3 regions of the Parabacteroides sp. AF18-52 genome follow, and region 2 is predicted to be linked to each of the others. Evidence: riboswitches for the same ligand, from Rfam matches in the RefSeq annotation. Region 2 holds a riboswitch; each other region holds the start of a gene.
What was found. A riboswitch is a leader RNA that binds a small molecule or an ion and turns the genes downstream of it on or off. The one in region 2 is predicted to bind thiamine pyrophosphate.
Positions count from the first base shown of each region.

Region 1 (6,582 bases), on a different contig from region 2:
GGTAGCATCATTTATTCATCCTTGCTGAAAGACCTCAACCCCAGCTGGCTGGATTATGGTAAAATACGTCTCAGTTACGGTGTGGTAGGTAACGCACCTGAACTTTACAGAGCCGCCACCGGTTACAACCAGAGTGCAGTCGGAAGCTATATTTACAACCAGGTTCCACAATCTCTTGGAAACAACGAGATACAGCCGGAACAAAAGTATGAATTCGAATTAGGTTGGGAAAACAAGTTCCTCGGCAACCGCTTAGGTTTCGAACTTTCTTTCTACAGTAATGTGGTGAAAGATCAGATCCTTCAGACTACGACGTCTGCTTCCTCGGGAGGTACTTCCATCCTGATGAACGTCGGCGAGTTGAAAAACCGCGGTGTTGAAATGTCTCTGTACGGTACTCCTATTCAAACCAAAGACTGGACATGGGATGTCCGTGCAAACTGGGCATGGAATAAGAACGAAGTAACCAAACTGATCGACGGCGTCAGCTCTATCGACCATTCTACAGTGGATAACGGGGCAGCAGTGCTTCAATCATCCGTAGGCCGCCCGATGGGTGACTGGTATGTATATGGAACGGTAAAAGATGAAAACGGTAATAAAATCGTTGACGACAACGGTTTGTATATCGTAGACTATACAGAGCGCCAGAAAGCAGGAAATGCCATGCCAAAAGTAGTCGGAGGATTCAGTACATCATTGAACTACAAAGACTTCTATCTGGATGCAACAATCGACTTCCGTATTGGCGGTGATGTAATGAACTTGCCTTACCAGTACATGACAGAACTGGGTATCCTGGATTGTACGCTGGACAACCGTGACGCATCCCGTGGCGGTCTTACCTGGTATGCAGACGGCAACGACTTGTCAGACCCCTCCAAACGTCACCTGACCGACCAGGCTGCCGGAACAACAGTGAACGGCAATATGGTTTACGATAATGGTGTTATCCAGCCGGGTGTTAAACAGGACGGCAGTCAAAACAATACGATCATTACAGCCGGTGAAGTCTATTACAACCAATATGGATGGGGATATTCCGGTAATATCACTTACGAAAATGCGATACAGAAAAACTCTTATGTAAAAATGCGCGAATTGAGCCTTGGTTACAGATTACCTAAAAACATCACCAGCAAATTCGGCTGCAAAAACCTGATGGTTTCCGTATACGGTCGTAACCTCTTCTACTTCTATAAGAGCCTGAAAGAATTCGATGCGGAATGTACTGACGGAACGACCTGGATCAGCCAGGCACAGATTGGCGGTTCTACAGCCACAACACGTTCATTCGGCTTCTCAGTACGTGCAAGCTTCTAATCGACGAAATAAATATAGAATAATAAAATTGAAAGATTTATGAAAAAAATATATGCACTCGCACTCGGATGCGCAGCCTTACTGGCAACGTTTTCCTGCAGTGACGACAAATTTACGGACCAATACCAGGATCCGTCGAAAACGCAAAAGGTGACATGTCCGGCTTTAATGGTCGGTGTCTGGCAAGCCTCCAATACATGGATGAATCCGGTTTATTACAGATACTATGTATCTTCCACCACTTCCGGCCTGTTCTCCGGCGTTATCGGCCATACAAACAGCAAGGACCGCTTTGCCGGTGCCGGACAGGGTTATTTCAACGAACGTTGGAGAAACTTCTACAATACACTGACTCAGTTCAGAGTATTGGAAAGCGAATTCAATAATCTTCCGGAAGAAGAAAAAGAAGATTACCGTATCTTCTTCCTGCTGGGACGTACTGTGATGGAAGAACAATTGTATGAAGTGTGTTCTGCCTGGGGAGGAGTTCCATTCTCTGAAGCCGGTACATTATGGGCAACCGGGAATGTTGCGACCTCCAAACCCAAATACGATTCGGACATCGATTTGTACCGGATGATCCTGACCGACCTGGACGAAGTCAATACATATCTTAACGGCCGTTCGCTTCCATCTAATGCCAGTACTTTCCTGAGCGCAGAAGATTACGTAAACAACGGAGATGTTTCCTTATGGCGGAAATATGTAAACTCATTGCGTTTACGTGTTGCTACCCATCTTGCCTCCAACGGCGATCTGGTCAACGAAGCCCGTACAGCGATCAAGACGATGTTGGAAAACCCGGGAACTTATCCTATGGTAGATGTCAATTCAGATAATATCACTGTACCACAGACCGACGACGATCAGTTCGACTTCGACCGTGACCTGCAGAACGCAATCGAAAACACCCGCTACAACCGCATGTCAGGTGCTATGCAACGTGCCTTAAATGCAAACACAAACAATGAAGACCCTCGTCTGGAAGTGTTATACGACAGTAACTGGAACAACGAGTATATCGGCCTCGACCCGAAAGAAACCATTACGGACCAGGAAACGAACCTGAGTATCTCGACACACGGTACTGCTAAATATTACGCCGCACTGGATACATCGACCTTCACCCGTAACCCGGGATTCCCTGGTCTCTGGATGACAGCTGCCGAAGTTTCTTTTATGAAGGCGGAAGCTTATGCCAACAACTGGGCCAGCGGCAATGCCAAAAGTGAATTCATAAATGCAATGAAACTCTCTACCGAGTTTTATTTCGACCTGAATTCTACAGGAACTTTCCGCGATGCACTGACAGCTCCGTCCGCTTCTGTCGTAGAAGCGTATGCCGAAACACAGTGGGATGCCAGCAATCCTCAGAAGAGTATTCTGACACAACGCTGGATACATCATGGCGCAATCCAGGAATATGAAGCCTGGAACGTCGTTCGCCGTACCGGTTATCCGGAAATTTATTTCAAACGTGATAACCAGTCCGTTGCCACTCCCCTGCCTCTCGACCGCATCCAGTATCCGTCTGACGAAAAAGACTATAACTCGGATAATCTGAATGCCCACCTGGGAGGTAAGGAAGATTCCTGGTACACTCCGCTGAACTGGATGAAGAGTACATGGTATACAACGATTGAATAGCATACAGAAAATATCCACAGTAAATAATTACAACATAATTGATGGTAGATTGTGGAACAGAAACCGCCCCGAAGTGATTCGCGGCGGTTTTATCATTTGTACAATCCCCTAACTTTCCTTACCTTTGCCATCCGAATACAAAGGGGTGCTTGCAGCGTACCGAATATCGTACGTACCGCAGGCTGAGATTATACCCATATTACCTGATACGGATAATGCCGCCGAAGGGAATTGTAAAACATGGTATACTTCTTCACACAACACTCCTCTCCTATTCATTTATCAGTTTTTAAACAATAAGGTAAAAAGGATGAAAAGTGTATTATTATTTATTGCCGGTTCGCTGGCCACATGGGCCACAGCGGAAAATCAACCGGATCCTGTCGATTCTTTAAAAATTTCACGCGATCTGTCGCTGGACGAAGTAGTCGTCACAGCCACCCGGGTAGCCAAAGGGACTCCGGTAGCCTACAGCGAAGTATCCGGAAACGAACTCACCCGCAAAAACGACGGCCAGAGTATTCCCTATCTGATCTCTCAATCTCCGTCTGTCATCATGACTTCGGATGCAGGGACAGGGATCGGTTATTCCGGTTTCCGTATCCGCGGAACAGACGCCAACCGTATCAACATCACAGTAAATGGCGTGCCGGTCAACGACTCCGAATCACATACGGTCTTTTGGGCGAACATGTCCGACTTTGCCTCATCTGTCAACAACATACAGATACAACGCGGAGCCGGAACATCCACTAACGGAGCCGCAGCCTTCGGGGCTACCGTTGCCATGCAGACACAGAAGCCGGACCTGAAACCTTATGCCGAATATTCCCTTTCGGCAGGTTCGTTCGGAACCGTTAAAAACTCAGTGAAGCTGGGAACCGGATTACTCCATGACCATTTCGTGTTCGATGCCCGTTATTCCAATGTACAAAGTGACGGATATATCGACCGGGCAAAAGCCAATATGCATTCTTACTTCGGTTCCGGTACTTATTACGGAGATAACACGCTGGTCCGTTTCCATACTTTCGGAAATATAGAGAAGACGTATCAGGCATGGAACGGCGTTCCCTCCTCTCTTCTGAACAGCGACCGAACCTACAATCCGTGCGGAGAATACGAAGAAAAGGGAGTCAAAAAGTTTTACAACAACCAGACTGACAATTACTGGCAACAGAACTATCATCTGATGGCCAGCCAACGCCTGGGTGACCTATGGAACATGAACCTGACTCTCCATTATACACATGGGGAAGGGTATTACGAAGATTATAAAGCAGATTCAGATTTCGAAAAATACCAATTACCCGAATACATAAACGGAAAAGGCGATACCATCCGCAAATCAGACCTCGTCCGCCGTAAATGGCTGGATAATGATTTCTATGGCGTTGTCTACAGTGCAAACTACCGTTCCGAACGTCTTCAGATGAGTTTCGGTTCGGCTGTAAACAAATATGTAGGCGACCATTTCGGTCGTGTCATGTGGGTAAAGAGCGGAGAAGCACTTCCACAGCCAGACTACGAATATTACCGTAACAGAGGAAACAAATTGGACTATAACTTTTATGTAAAAGGCAACTACCGATTCCACCCGTATCTGAACGGATATCTCGACCTGCAATACCGCGGTGTTCATTATACCATTAAAGGGAGTGACGACAAAGCCCGCGGTGATGTCGATGTAGACAAGCACTGGAATTTTTTCAACCCGAAAGCGGGCATCAATTTCCAGAAAGACGGCCATAATGCTTTCATCTCCTTCTCCGTTGCCAACCGGGAACCCAACCGCGACAATTTCACGGAAGCCAAACCCCATGAACGTCCCGCACACGAAACCCTGTACGATTATGAAGCCGGTTATAGCTTCGGTAACGAGCGTTTCCGTGTCGGTGCCAACCTCTATTTTATGGATTATAACAATCAGTTGATCCTTAGTGGCAAAATCAGCGAAATCGGTGAGGCTCTGACCAGCAATATCAAAGACAGTTATCGTATGGGTATCGAACTGACCGGAGGTGTAAGTATCACTCACTGGCTGGACTGGAACGGAAACGTTACCCTAAGCCGTAACAAAATAAAAGACTATACTCATTTTATGGACGATTATGATAACGGTGGCCAGGCTAGCGAATACCTGGGAACAACAGATATAGCCTTCTCCCCCGGTATCATTGCCAACAGTATGTTCGACTTCAATCTGAAAGGATTCTCCGCGAGTTTCAACTCACAGTTCGTAGGCCGTCAGTACATCGACAACACTTCCACCAAAGACCGTTCGATCGATCCTTACTTTGTGAACAGCCTGCGTGTTGGATATGTCTTCAAACCAAAATTCATCAAAGAGCTTGGAGTTGATGTTACGATCAACAACCTCTTTAACGAACAATATGAAACAAACGCCTGGGTTTCCACCTACATCAGCGGAGGTAAAGTCCACAAATATGACGGCTATTTCACCCAGGCAGGTACAAATGTCATGGCAAGAGTAACATTCAAATTCTGAAAAAATGGAGCAACTACTGGAATATTTCGGTGTCATAACAGGTTTTCTTTACCTGTTACTGGAGATCAGACAGCATAAAGCAATGTGGATTGTCGGTTTTATGACCTCACTGGTCTACGTTTTTGTTTTCTTCTTCTCTAAAATATATGCCGATATGGGACTGAATATCTACTATGTTGCCATCAGCATTTACGGTTTCAGAAAATGGACCTGCGCAGAAAAAAATATTTCCGAAGAAAAAGTCCCGGATGACACAATTTTCTACCGTCATATCACCTGGTCATTATTCGCGGGGATAGCATCAGCTATCCTCGCCATATACGCTCTGCTTTATTACATACTCCACAATTTCACAGACTCTCCGATCCCTATGGGCGATGCATTCACCACCTCCGTCGGAATCGTTGCCACCTGGATGTTGGCGCGCCGTATTATCGAACACTGGATATTCTGGGTTATCGTCAATTTCGTATCCGTCTATCTTTATTATCTGCGCGGCTTATATCCTACTATGTTTTTGTACATTTGCTACGGCATTTTAGCTATTGTCGGATATTATACGTGGAAAAAGAAAGGAATAAATACAAATGACAACATCTTATGATTGTATAGTGGTTGCTAACGGTAGTTTTCCGCAAACAGCCGGGCCGTTGGAACTTTTAAAATCCGCACCGGCCATCATTGCATGCGACGGGGCAGTGCAGAACCTGTATGAACGGGGACTGATCCCTACAGCTATCGTCGGCGACCTCGACAGCATCCCCCCCGCAATGTTGCAACTATATGACGACCGCATCCATACGGTAGAAGACCAGGAAATAAACGACCTCACTAAAGCCGTACGTTTCGCCCACTCTTCAGGCTTCCGGAACCTACTGATCCTGGGAGCTACCGGGCTGCGCGAAGACCATACACTGGGAAATATATCGTTGCTGACAGATTACGCACCTTTATTCGATCAGGTAGAAATGATTTCCGATTACGGCCGTTTTGTTCCCGTGCTACAAACAGCAACACTGCCATGCACACCCGGCCAACAAATCTCTATCTTTTCCATGTATCCCTGCGGAGAAATAACAACCGAAGGTCTCCGCTGGCCCATC
Region 1 is NZ_QUGR01000002.1:407,111-413,692, forward strand. It holds gene DWX23_RS05255 (SusC/RagA family TonB-linked outer membrane protein) at 1-1,323, shown strand, start outside; gene DWX23_RS05260 (SusD/RagB family nutrient-binding outer membrane lipoprotein) at 1,363-2,970, shown strand; TPP riboswitch at 3,102-3,218, shown strand; gene DWX23_RS05265 (TonB-dependent receptor) at 3,281-5,479, shown strand; gene pnuC (nicotinamide riboside transporter PnuC) at 5,484-6,083, shown strand; gene DWX23_RS05275 (thiamine diphosphokinase) at 6,067-6,582, shown strand, end outside.
Region 1: it holds a riboswitch for thiamine pyrophosphate, as region 2 does, so the genes downstream of both, DWX23_RS05265 (TonB-dependent receptor) here and DWX23_RS03650 (sulfide-dependent adenosine diphosphate thiazole synthase) in region 2, are expected to answer to the same signal.

Region 2 (6,582 bases):
AAGCGCCTTGTGTTACGACCACGTCACCCGGTTTCAAGCCGGATAATATCTGTACTTCAGAACCATTATTCGCTCCCAGTTTTACTTCCTGCTTTTTATAACCTTCTTCATCGAGACGGATAAATACAGAATAAATTCCTTGTTCTTCTATCAGGGAGGAAACAGGGACACTCAACACCTCCTGCATCGGAGTAACAAGCAGATAAATCTCGACGAAAGAACCGGGAATAACGGCCCCTTTATTGTCAAACTCAAAAGTAACAGGAATATAGAATGAATTGGCATCCGATGCTTTTCCATACGAAAGCAGCCGTCCGTGAAGCTCGGAAAGCTTATATACCTGCTCATCATAAGGAGTACGGAAATTAGCAGACTGAACAGCCGGAAGATATTGATAATACTTTTCCGAAACCTCGGCACGAAGCACCAGACGGCTATTCTGAGAGATAGTTGCCAGCGGTTGCCCCACTGTCACATAGTCCCCTTCTTTTACCTGAAGATTCTTCAAATATCCGTTCATCGGAGATACCACCGACACGCCATTCTCTGTCTGCTTACCGGCAACAGCATCATAAGCAGCCTTTGCATTTTCATAATTCAAACGTGCCTGTTCAAAATCTTTCGCCGAAACAATCTTATCTCCTACCAACTGCTGCATACGCTCATATTCTTTCCTGGCTGTTTCGTATGCATATTTGGCACGGGCAGCTACATTCCCTTCCGACAGGGAGCTGGAAGCCAGGCTCAGGATCGCCTGCCCTTTCTTTACCGGAGTACCGTCAACAAATGATAAACGACCGAATGTCACAATACCGGGAACTGTCGCAACCACCGTTGTTTCATCCCCCTGTGCTGCCAGTACGCTTCCACTGGTTTTTATAACATCCGTAAAAGAAGCCGGTTCCATCACTTTTGTCTGCAGCCCGACAGCTTTCGCCAATTCTTCTTTAAAAATGATTTCGTTGGAATGTGCACCTGCTGCAGCTTCGTTCCCATGATCATGGCCTTCATGCTCGTCTCCCTCGTGTTCGTGATCATGACCTTCATGTTCGTGATCGTGTCCTTCTTCATGTTCATGTGCTTCATGATCATGGTTATGCTCTTCAGGCTTAGCAGCTCCGCCACTACAGCTTGCGAATATGTAGGCACATAAAACCCACAATAAATATATCTTTCTCATTGTATTATAATATGTTATAAATGCAAATAAAATAGTTCGGCGTCTTGCTTAAAACACCGGAATGCGAATAAGGTTCGCTCCTATCAGAAACAATTATAACACAGGAGGGGCACGCAGTCCGCCGGAGCACGTGATCCAGGTATCGTGCAGAGACTCAATATAAAAGGCTCGTTCACGATCGAACGTTTGTCCGTACAACAACGGAACAGGAGGGTTAATATAATCAAATAAAACTTGCAAAGGGAAAAGTAAGTGACTTACATCACCATCTGTCACATGTGACAAAAGAGATATAAAAAGGGCCAGATTATGCCCGTTGCATCCGCAATCGTGGGAAGACGAGCTTTTATGGTTATGTTCAGTCAACGATTTGAAACAAGGCATACCGTTACTGTGGTGATGATGTGGCACCACAACCGAAAGCAGCATGATGATACTTGCCACCAGCATTATGTAACGGATTATATGTTTCTTCGCTCTCATCATTTATGTTGCAAAAGTAAAAAGTTTATTTTGCAACTCAAAGGCAAACAGCAGATATATAGAAAAAAAGACCGGCCGAGAGTCACCTCCCAGCCGGACAGTTGTTCATGGTATTAGCATTAGTGGTCTACTCATTCTGATTATACAAGCAAATGTTTGGTTAGGTCAATAATTTATAAACAAAAAATCTAAGACTAAAATAAAATAAAGTTCATCCATTCTAATGCTATTTCAATTAACATCACTTAGTATTAATATTAAACTGCAATAACTATTCGTTCAAACCATCATTGCCGTCTCTCTTAATTGAGATATGCGAATTTACGAAGCAAATACGGGAGTTCTATTTCGCAAATAAGGTATTTTGAGACGCGTCTATTTCTCATTCAAGTATTTACCGACTCGTCTTTTTCGAAAATAAGTAACATGGAGACACTTTAACGTCTATTGTTGCGTTTTCCGAAACAATACGCATTGTTTATTGTTTAATAATTGAACATATATATTATTTAAAAGGGAGAATTGGAATGAATACAGATGTATTAAATACAAATCTGATCGAGGTAATGAAAGATAAAATTCCGGATGGGGTCAACTTAGCGAACACCCTGATGGATATTCTTTATATAGGAAAAGAAGCCGTATACAGAAGATTACGCGGCGAAGTCCCTTTCACCCTCAATGAAGCTTCTATAATTTCAAAGAAATTGGGAGTTTCCCTGGATCAGATCGTGGGTATAAGCTATACCAATAACGCAATGTTCGACCTGAATCTTTTACATTATTCAGATCCTATCAAAACGTATTACGCGATTCTTGACCACTACGTTGAATTATTTGAATCCTTACGGGATGATCCGACCTCGGAACTTAGTACGGCTTCAAATATGATCCCCCAGACTTATTACCTGAAATACGATAATTTGTCCAGGTTCCGGCTATTCAAATGGATGTACCAGAATGAAAAGGTAAATTGTGTAAAGAACTTTTCAGAACTGAATATATCCGATGATCTTAAGCGTGCCCAAAAGGCATTTGTCGAAGCTAGTTCATATATACAAACAACACATTATATATGGGATAGCATGATGTTTAACTATCTGGTGAACGATATAAAATATTTCGCCAGTATTCATTTAATTACAGAAGAAGAAGTCACTAAATTACAAGAAGAACTCCTCAAGCTATTAGACGATTTGGAAACTATTGCTTCCAAAGGCAAATTTGATACAGGTAAAGATATACATATATATATATCTAACATCAATTTTGAAGCTACATACAGCTATGTGGAAACATCGAGCCTGCAATTAAGCCTGATCCGGATTTTTTCAATCAACTCGATCACTTCGAGGGATAAAGAGATGTGCAAAAATATGAAGGAATGGATTCAGTCCTTACGTAAATTCTCCACGATGATATCCGAAAGCGGCGAAATGCAACGGATACAGTTCTTCAAGAAACAACGGGAGATTGTAGAGAATATGTAAAAAGGCATGAGTTTTTATGTTACTATAATTGAAAAAGGACGGTTATCTTCTATAGATTTCCGTCCTTTTCATATGATATCATTATCTGATCTTACTTATTCAGCTTTTCACAGATAAGTTCTGCGGCTTTCTTTCCGCTCATCAGCATACCGCCGAAGATCGGCCCCATACGGAAACTTCCGCTAACTCCGTTGGCAGCCATACCGGAAACAAATAATCCCGGATAGATCTCTTTTGTGTTTTCAACGGTAGTCTGTTCACCCAGTTCCACATTCAATGAACGTTCACCGATCACACCGCCTGTCGGAGTATTCAGTCGGATATCGTTCTTGCGGGCAACTGTACGGGCTACTTCGCAGTCATGTCCTGTACCTTCCAATACAGCTTTAGCCATAATAGTCAGCGGGTCCACATGCATACCTTCGCGGATTACCGGAGCCCAGTTCACTACAACACCGGCTACGGCATCGTTATGGAATACTACGTCTTCCACCGAATAACAGTTAAAGATAGTAGCACCGGCTTTTGTTGCCTGATAGATCAATGCAGAAGTAGTATGAACCGAATCCATTATATAAGTACCGTTGCCTGCATCATGATAAGAAACACCCAGCTCCTTTACGATCGGCATAGCTTCTTCCTGTACGACAATATCATTAAACATCATAGCACCGCCCCACATACCTCCGCCGGGAGCCAGTTTACGGTCGAAAAGAGCCACTTTTTTACCGGCTTTAGCCAGATAATAAGCTGCTACGATACCGGAAGGGCCACCACCTACGATAGCCACATCAATTGATAAGTTGCTCTTCAGTTTTGCAAAATAAGAGTCAATAATTCCTGTTGAAACGATCTGTTCCATTACATTAAATAATTAGTGTTTAAACATCAGAGAGCACATAGAGGTAAAGCTCTCCTTTATTTAGCAATTCTACCGATTCTCCCTTCACGGCATTACCCGGGCAGGTTCTATGGGTATAATCTCAGCCTGTATATTAAGGCACCCCTATGATAAGTCGCAGCAAAGATAATAAATTATCCGAAATGTGGCGGCCGCTTATTCATTTTCCGTTCAACAAAGTCTTTGATAAACCCTACTGTTTCGTCTACACCCAATACAGATACATCGATAGAGAAATTATAAGAAGAAGCAACTCCCCACTCTTTATTGGTGTAATAATTATAGTAAGCGGCACGCGATTTATCGGTTTTCATCATCAATTCTTTTGCCTGCTCGACAGTTACATCTTGTCTTTCTATAATACGCTGGATACGATGTTCGGGAGTGGTATGAATAAAGAAACTCAGGCAGTCGGGATCGTCACGCAGGATATAGTCTGCACAACGTCCTACCAAGACACACGACTGCTCAGCCGCCAACTTGCGGATAGCGTCACTCTGAAACTTGAATAATCCGTCGTTCGACAAAATGTCGTTGTAAGGTGTAAACATTCCCATATAGGAATATCCCATAGTAAATGCATATGACAGTCCGCTGGAAGCCCGTTCGTCCGCTTTCTCAAAAAACTCCTCACTCAAGCCGCTCTCTTTCGCTGCTATCGCCATCAATTCCTTATCATAATAAGCGATGCCCAGCGCTTTCGCCAACTTCTGCCCTACTTCTCGTCCACCGCTGCCAAATTGACGGCCAATGGTCAATATGATCTTGTTATCCATAAATTACCAGATTTGATTATCCTGCGATAAATATACAATATTTTTTTAGTTTGGTACATGTTTAAACTTCCTGAATTGATTTACCAGTACAATTGCTGTTACGACCGTTGCGATCGTGTCGGCTACCGGCATACTGATCCAGACACCTAACGTTCCGAAGAAACGGGGAAGGATGATCAAACAAGGGATCAGGAACAATAACTGACGGGTAAGCGACAAAAAGATCGCTTTCTTTGACATACCGATCGAAAGGAAGAAGTTGGTTGCCACCATCTGGAACCCCACGATCGGGAAGACGGCAAATACGATATGAAGACCGAACACAGCAGCTTTCACCAATTCATCGTCGGTCGTAAACATATTCACGATCAGAGTCGGGAACAACTGGCATAACAGGAAACCCGTCGTTGCAACGCCTATCGCCCACTTCATCGTCAGCTTGGTCACTTCCGTCACACGAGGATATAAACGGGCGCCGAAATTATATCCGGCAATCGGCTGCATACCCTGGTTGAAGCCCATAATGATCATTACAAACAGGAAGATGATACGGTTTACAATACCATAGGCCCCGATAGCCATATCTCCGCCATACTCCTTCAATCCACGGTTGATCAGGATGACGATCAGGCAAGAACAGAGATTCATCAAGAAAGGAGACATACCGATATACAGGATACCTTTTACTATCTCCTTCTTCAATTTATAAATACCTTTCTTAAAATGAAGCAATTGCGACGGTCTGGAAAAATGGATCATCTGTCCGGTCAGTGAAATCACCTGAGAAATCACAGTAGCCCATGCGGAACCTTTGATTCCCCAGCCGAATCCAAAGATAAAGATCGGATTCAATATACAGTTTATCACGACCGAAGCCAGTGTCGCATACATGGCCAGTTTCGGGAAACCGGATGAACGCAATACGGCATTCAATCCCAAATACATGTGTGTGACCACATTTCCATAGAGAATGATCTGCATATAATCGCGTGCATACGATATCGTATTCTCACTAGCCCCGAAGAAATAAAGGATCGGATCGAGAAGGAACAAAAAGACAAAGGTAAAAGCGACGCCAAGAAGGACATTCAGCACTAATACATTGCCGAGAACCCGGTTTGCACCTTCGTAATCTTTCTGCCCTAATTTAACAGACACAAGCGTAGAAGCCCCTACCCCGACCAACGAACCGAAAGCTGCCGCCAGGTTCATAAGCGGAAAGGTCAGAGCCAGACCGGAGATAGCCAGCGGCCCAACCCCATGTCCGATAAAAATACTGTCTGCCATATTATAAAGCGAAGATGCCGTCATGGCGATAATCGCCGGAATAGCGTATTGCGTAAGCAGTTTTCCAATACGTTCGGTACCTAATACCAGAGGAGAGTTTTCTTTTGCCATAAAAACCAATTGATATGCAAAGGTACGGATATTTCCGATTAATTTTTACCTTTGTTCTACTATAATAGTTTAAAAGATGGCAGAGAACTTAATCATAAGCGTTGGAAATAAAGAGCAGCAGTATCAAACACTATTCCCCCAGATAGAGTCATTACTGGCTGGTGAAAACGACACGATCGCCAATATGGCAAATGTAGCAGCGGCACTGAAACAGACATTCAATTTCTTTTGGGTCGGTTTCTATATAGTCAAAGACGATATGCTGGTGCTCGCTCCTTTTCAGGGATCGATAGCTTGCACACGTATCCGGTATGGCAAAGGTGTTTGCGGTACGGCATGGAAAGAGGCAACCAC
Region 2 is NZ_QUGR01000001.1:870,988-877,569, forward strand. It holds gene DWX23_RS03635 (efflux RND transporter periplasmic adaptor subunit) at 1-1,180, opposite strand, end outside; gene DWX23_RS03640 (DUF6769 family protein) at 1,274-1,666, opposite strand; gene DWX23_RS03645 (hypothetical protein) at 2,191-3,153, shown strand; gene DWX23_RS03650 (sulfide-dependent adenosine diphosphate thiazole synthase) at 3,245-4,015, opposite strand; TPP riboswitch at 4,076-4,171, opposite strand; gene DWX23_RS03655 (AAA family ATPase) at 4,189-4,830, opposite strand; gene DWX23_RS03660 (MATE family efflux transporter) at 4,876-6,228, opposite strand; gene DWX23_RS03665 (GAF domain-containing protein) at 6,305-6,582, shown strand, end outside.

Region 3 (6,582 bases), 360 kb from region 2:
CTTTACCAAGGAGGCAATGCATAATATTGCAGAAACGACTTTGCAGAACATCGAAGATTTCCGGCAAAATCGTCCACTAGTGAACGAAGTTATTCTATAAACAGACTATTTTTTTATCGCTGATTTATTATATTTTTGTGGCCATTGTCCGGTGTGAGCCAGGCAATGGTCTTTTAATTTTACGTATTATGAAAATAGATGATCAGACAGGACTTGTTTTAGAAGGTGGGGGAATGCGCGCCGTTTTTACAGTAGGGGTATTGGATTACTTTATGGACCACAATCTCTGGTTCCCTTATACGATCGGAGTGTCGGCTGGGGCCAGCAACGGTATTTCGTATGCTTCCCGGCAACGGGGACGCTCCCGTTACAGCAATATAGATTTATTGAAAGAATATAATTATATCGGTCTGCGCCATTTTCTGCGTGGCAGAGGATATATCGATATGAAATATCTGTTCTATATTTATCCGGAAAAACACTATCCGCTCGATTATGATGCCTACTTCAGGTCGAAAGATCGCTTCGTGATGGTCACGAGTAATTGTCTGACGGGAAAGGCGGAATACTTTGAAGAGAAGAAGGATAAAAAGAGGTTGGTGGACATTTGTTGTGCTTCTTGCACGTTGCCGATCCTTTGTCCGGTCGCTCATGTAGACGGCATTCCGATGGTAGACGGTGGTGTGTGTGATGCTATTCCCATCCAACGGGCTATCGATGACGGTTTCAGTAAAAACGTGATCATTCTGACACGGAATAAAGGGTATCGCAAGAAAGATAAGAATTTTTATCTGCCAGGATTTATCTATAAACAATATCCGGCTATACGTGAACAGCTCAAACTGAGATATAAGCGTTATAACGAAGTACTCGATTATATCGACCAACTGGAAGCGGAAGGGAAAGCCTTTGTGATCCGTCCTGAAAATAAGATGGAGGTGGGGCGGACGGAAAGTAATCCGGAGAAGCTGGAAGCGTTATACAATGAAGGGTATGAGCTGGCTGCGAGGTTGTTTTCAGGGAAGCATGAATAATTTGAGGGTATGTCAAAACAAATAAACCGGACGCAGATATCGCAGAATTCTGCGTCCGGTAAATACCAGCTTTTGACACCCCCTCGTTCTTTTTATTCTTTACATTCTTTATGTAAATCCTTACTCAGGCGCATAGCACAGAAATTCGGACCACACATCGTACAGTATTCCCCATCGGTGACAGCGCTTTCCTTATAGTATTGCAAAGCCCGTTCCGGATCGAGCGACAGGTTGAACTGGTCTTTCCAGCGGAAGTCGAAGCGTGCTTTACTCAAAGCGTTGTCGCGTACCTGGGCACCCGGATGTCCCTTTGCCAGGTCGGCTGCATGGGCAGCTATCTTATAAGCAACCACACCGTTACGTACATCTTCTTTATTCGGCAATCCTAAATGTTCTTTCGGAGTTACATAACAGATCATGGCTGTTCCGTGCCATGCAATCTGTGCCGCACCGATAGCAGAAGTGATATGGTCATAACCGGGAGCGATATCTGTTGTTAACGGGCCTAATGTATAGAAAGGTGCCCCGTGGCAAGCATATTGCTGCTCCTTCATATTTTCATGTATCTTGTTCATTGGGACATGTCCCGGACCTTCGATGATTACCTGAACGAATTTCTCCCAGGCAATCTTTGTCAGATCACCCATTGCATGCAACTCGGCAAACTGGGCGGCATCGTTCGCATCATAAATAGAACCCGGACGAAGTCCGTCGCCAATCGAAACAGCTACGTCATACCGGCTCAATATATCGCAAATCTCTGCGAAATGGGTATAAAGGAAGTTCTCTTCATTGTGCAGTTGCATCCATTTCGCCATGATGGAACCGCCGCGTGACACGATGCCCGACAGGCGGGTTGCCGTCAGATCGATATGACTTTTCAGTAGACCGGCATGAATCGTGAAATAATCTACACCTTGTTCGGCCTGTTCGATCAATGTATCACGATAGATATCCCAACTTAGTGCTTCCACATTTCCGTTCACTTTTTCCAAAGCCTGGTAGATAGGAACAGTCCCCATCGGTACAGGACAGTTACGAATGATCCATTCGCGTGTTTCGTGGATATTGTCGCCTGTGGAAAGGTCCATTAACGTATCGCCTCCCCATTTGCAACTCCATACCGCCTTCTCTATCTCTTCGCTGATACCGGAAGAGAGGGCCGAGTTTCCGATATTCGTATTGATCTTCACCAGGAACTTCTTACCGATGATCATCGGTTCCGCTTCCGGATGGTTGACGTTGGACGGTATGATCGCACGCCCGGCTGCTATTTCCTTACGGACAAAATCCGGTGTAATATACGATTTCAGTCCCAATGCCTCGATCTGTTGATTTTCACGTATGGCAACGTATTCCATTTCAGGCGTAATGATCCGGCGTTTGGCATAATACATTTGGGTGATGTTCTTACCTTCTTTTGCACGATAGGGGAGGTGGCGTTTCGGGAAACGGATAGCATCCAGGCTTTTATCTTCCAGGCGGCTACGTCCGTATTCCGATGTAAGTTCGCTCAGCTGTTCGATATCCTTGCGCTTGCTGCACCATTCTTCACGGATACGTGGGATACCGGCTGTTATGTCGATGTTTATCTTCGGATCGGAGAATGGTCCGCTTGTGTCGTAGACAATTACCGGATTGTTTTTCTTACAAACTTTTTCTCCGTTTTCATCCAGTGTAACGGTATCCAGAAGTTTTATCTTACGCATTCCAACTTTGATCTTGTTGATCTCTCCCGGAATGTATATCTTCTCCGATGACGGGTAGGTGATACGCATCGTATTTTTCTTGTTTGCCATTGTTATATTGTTTATATTTTGATCAATGTAAATCTATTTGCTTGCTATACTTTTTTATTATTAAACAGAAACGTTCCATCTCCTTTACAGGATCGGGCGCCTGGGTAATAGCCGATGATACGGCGATCCCTGTAATTCCGGTACTCATCAAAGGGGCGATATCCTCATACCGGATTCCTCCGATTGCAAATATAGGAATTTTTAGTCCTGCTTCCCGGCATTGTTCCATGATTCTTTTGTATCCTTCGAGACCGAGTATCGGACTCAGGTTCTTTTTTGTTTCTGTAAAACGATATGGGCCAAGACCGATATAGGAGGCGCCCTGTCTGTCTGCTTCCACGATATCTTCAAAGGTATTGGCTGTAGCACCTACCAGGAAAAGGTCGCCGTATCCTTGTTGACGGATAATCTTCCAGGCATCGCTGACCGGCATATCTTTCTTACCCAGATGTACAGTGAGAGCTTTGCTTTTAATAGCGATCTCCAGGTTGTCGTCTATGCATACCCGACAGGATGATCCTGCTAAATGAACCAGCTTTTCGGCAGCTTCGAGGGTAAGATTGTCTTTCATTCGTATCTGTATCCAGTTACATCCGCCTTCCAGGGCTATTTTGACCTGGTCTTCTTCTGTATATTTTTCAGTACGGTGTGTGATGAACATCAACGGAAGTGTGTTCTCTTCCGTGAAACAAGCATACCGGCTGTTTATCTTTTCAGGCATAGTTGTATATTTTTATATTGATTGATAATTGTTTCTTTTTGTGATATATCCGGCACTTTTCCCCACAATGCACCTAAAACGGCTACGCCTCCGAAACCTATTGAACGGATCGATGGGATCGTTTCGTTACTGATACCACCCAAAGCGATTACTTTTTCATTTATTATCTTATGGGAAGCGGCATCCTGCAAAGTTTCCAAAGAGAAACCGCTACCGTATTCTTCTTTAGATATGCTCTCAAAGACAGGGCTGAGAAAGACATAATCGAGTTGTCGATTTTCTTTTACTTCCTGTAAGGAATGACAGGAACGGCTGATACTGCCTTTGAAACCTTCCGGTATAATATGGTTCCTGCTGTTCAGATGGATGCCGGCAAGATTATATTCCGATGTCAGTTCAAAATGATCATGTAAGACGATACGGGAGTGAAACACCTCCGGGACGGTATTTAATAATAAACGTAATACCTGTTTATCCCCCTGGGGTTTACGCAAATGCACTCTTTCCATTCCTTCCTGAAATAAAGCCGTCAGGATCAGACCTTCGCCTTCAAAGAAATTAGGAGTCGTTATGGCTATCAGTTTCATGACCTATTCATTTCTATTTTATGTAATGGAACCGGGGCAAAAAAATGATTCAACGGGCCATGACCATGACCCGTTTTTACATCTTTTCCACTCTGAATAGCTTGTGTGATATACTCTTTGGCAGAACCGACTGCTTCAGGCAGATTCATACCCAAAGCAAGATAAGCAGCAATAGCCGAAGATAATGTACAGCCAGTCCCATGACCGTTCGTCGTTTCTATCGTTTCGGCGGACAGGCGGACAGGAGACATTTCCGACATATATAATATATCGGTCATATCTTTTGTCTTCAGATGGCCGCCTTTCATTAGAACGGCCTTGCAGCCCCGGGACAATAATTTTCCGGCAGCCAAATCCATATCTTTTTCGGAGAAGATCTTTACACCTGACAGGTATTCTGCTTCGTCGATATTGGGAGTGACTAATGTACTTCGGACGAACAGTTCGCGGACTATGATTTCGATGGCATCATCCTGTAGCAATTTATTCCCGCTGGTAGAGATCATCACCGGGTCCAGTATGATATATGCGGGAGAAAATTTGTCTATTGTTTCAACGATAATTTCGGCTGCCGTCTTGTTATGTACCATTCCTATTTTCACAGCATCGATCGTAATATCTTCAAAGACAGCATCGAGTTGCCCTTTCAATATCTCGGGAGAAATAGCCTGAATGCCTCTGACACCCTGGGTGTTCTGAGCTGTGACCGATGTTATGACGGAAGCTCCGTAAACACCGATGGCGGAGAATGTCTTGATATCTGCTTGTATGCCAGCTCCGCCACCACTGTCGGAACCGGCAATTGTAAGTGCTACCGGATAGCGATACGTCGTATCTGTTTTCATGTTTACATACCAAAGGAGGGAAAAAGCCTTATCTGTCTTTCCTACGGCGGCATTACCCGCATCAGGTTCACAGGGTATAATCTCAGCCCGTTTACAGTATGGCACCCCCTTTTCGCGGACAAAGGTAGAAAGATTGACAGGAGAAAACAAAAGTGAATTGTTAAATTTAAGAGAGAATTGATACATATAAAGAAATAATCCAGTATATTTGCGAGTACATATCCGGCATTATAGCTTTTCTTCCGGATTGTGTTTCCTTTTACCATAACAATCTTAAAGGTGACTGAACATGTTGAATAATAAAGGCTTGTATGTGATTACCGGAGGGCCTGGAACAGGTAAAACATCGCTAATTGAAGAACTTGAAAAAGATGGATTAAAGACTGTAAAAGAGGTTGCACGAGATATAATCAAAGAACAACAACTGCAGGGAGGAGATGCCTTGCCCTGGAAAGATACCGGGTTATATACGAAGATAATGCTGGAACGCTCTGTCGATTCGTATCTTGCACATGCAAAAGAGGAAGGTGTCCTGTTCTTTGACAGGGGAATACCTGATACTTTGGCTTATGCACAGTTAATAGGGTTGAACGACCGGAAATACATAGAACTGGCCGTTAATAAATATAGGTATAGTGAACAGGTTTTTATACTTCCCCCGTGGGAAAGTATATACCATACAGATAAAGAACGTAAACAATCATTTAATGAAGCGATAGATACATATTATGTAATGAGAGATGTTTATGAGAATGCAGGTTATACATTGATCGAAGTACCCCAATTGCCTGTGGAAGCAAGGAAGGATTTCATTATTGATCGTATAAATTCAATCTGAAAACATCAATATTGGGGCCTTTTAATGAATTTTGTTGTCAATTGGAATATAATCGGTTCAATTTGGAACATTCAGAAAAAAGAATCTGTTATAATTTTGCGGAGTTTAACGAGGGAGTTAATATAAAATAATGGGGAAAAAGATTGTTTTTATTCTGACATTCGTTTTGATAGCTTTTGCATCAAAGGGTCAGAACACAATAATAAACGGAATTGTAACGGACTCGATCACAGGAGAAACGTTACCATATGTTTCAGTTATACTGAAAGGTACAACTATCGGAGCAACGACAGACGATGACGGGAAGTTTTCACTGACAACATCATCTAATGAAAGAACTTTATCCGTTTCTTATCTTGGATACGAAGAAAAAGAGTTTAAAGTTGCTGTCGGAAAGAAGAATTATTTCAAGATAGCTTTAGCGCCTTCCAGCTTCGCTATCTCGGAAGTTGTAGTCAAGCCCAAAAAGGAAAAATACAGTAAAAAAGAGAATCCGGCCGTCGCCTTCGTCAAGAATGTGATCGATTCACGCGAAAGTAACAATCCGCGTAACCACGATTACTTCAGCTATAGCCAGTATGAGAAGATGGTTTTCGCAATGAACGATTATCATCCGAAACCCAAAAAGGAAAATGGTAAAGCCGGTAAATTCGACTTCCTGATCGATTATATCGATACGTTGGATATCGGCAAGACTATCCTGCCCGTATCGGAAAAAGAGAAGGTGGAAGGTGTCTTTTACCGTAAAGATCCTAAGG
Region 3 is NZ_QUGR01000001.1:514,348-520,929, reverse strand. It holds gene DWX23_RS02145 (2-hydroxyacid dehydrogenase) at 1-100, shown strand, start outside; gene DWX23_RS02140 (patatin family protein) at 189-1,034, shown strand; gene thiC (phosphomethylpyrimidine synthase ThiC) at 1,127-2,833, opposite strand; gene DWX23_RS02130 (thiamine phosphate synthase) at 2,856-3,554, opposite strand; gene DWX23_RS02125 (thiamine phosphate synthase) at 3,539-4,141, opposite strand; gene thiD (bifunctional hydroxymethylpyrimidine kinase/phosphomethylpyrimidine kinase) at 4,138-4,986, opposite strand; TPP riboswitch at 5,015-5,100, opposite strand; gene DWX23_RS02115 (AAA family ATPase) at 5,276-5,824, shown strand; gene DWX23_RS02110 (DUF5686 and carboxypeptidase-like regulatory domain-containing protein) at 5,955-6,582, shown strand, end outside.
Region 3: it holds a riboswitch for thiamine pyrophosphate, as region 2 does, so the genes downstream of both, thiD (bifunctional hydroxymethylpyrimidine kinase/phosphomethylpyrimidine kinase) here and DWX23_RS03650 (sulfide-dependent adenosine diphosphate thiazole synthase) in region 2, are expected to answer to the same signal.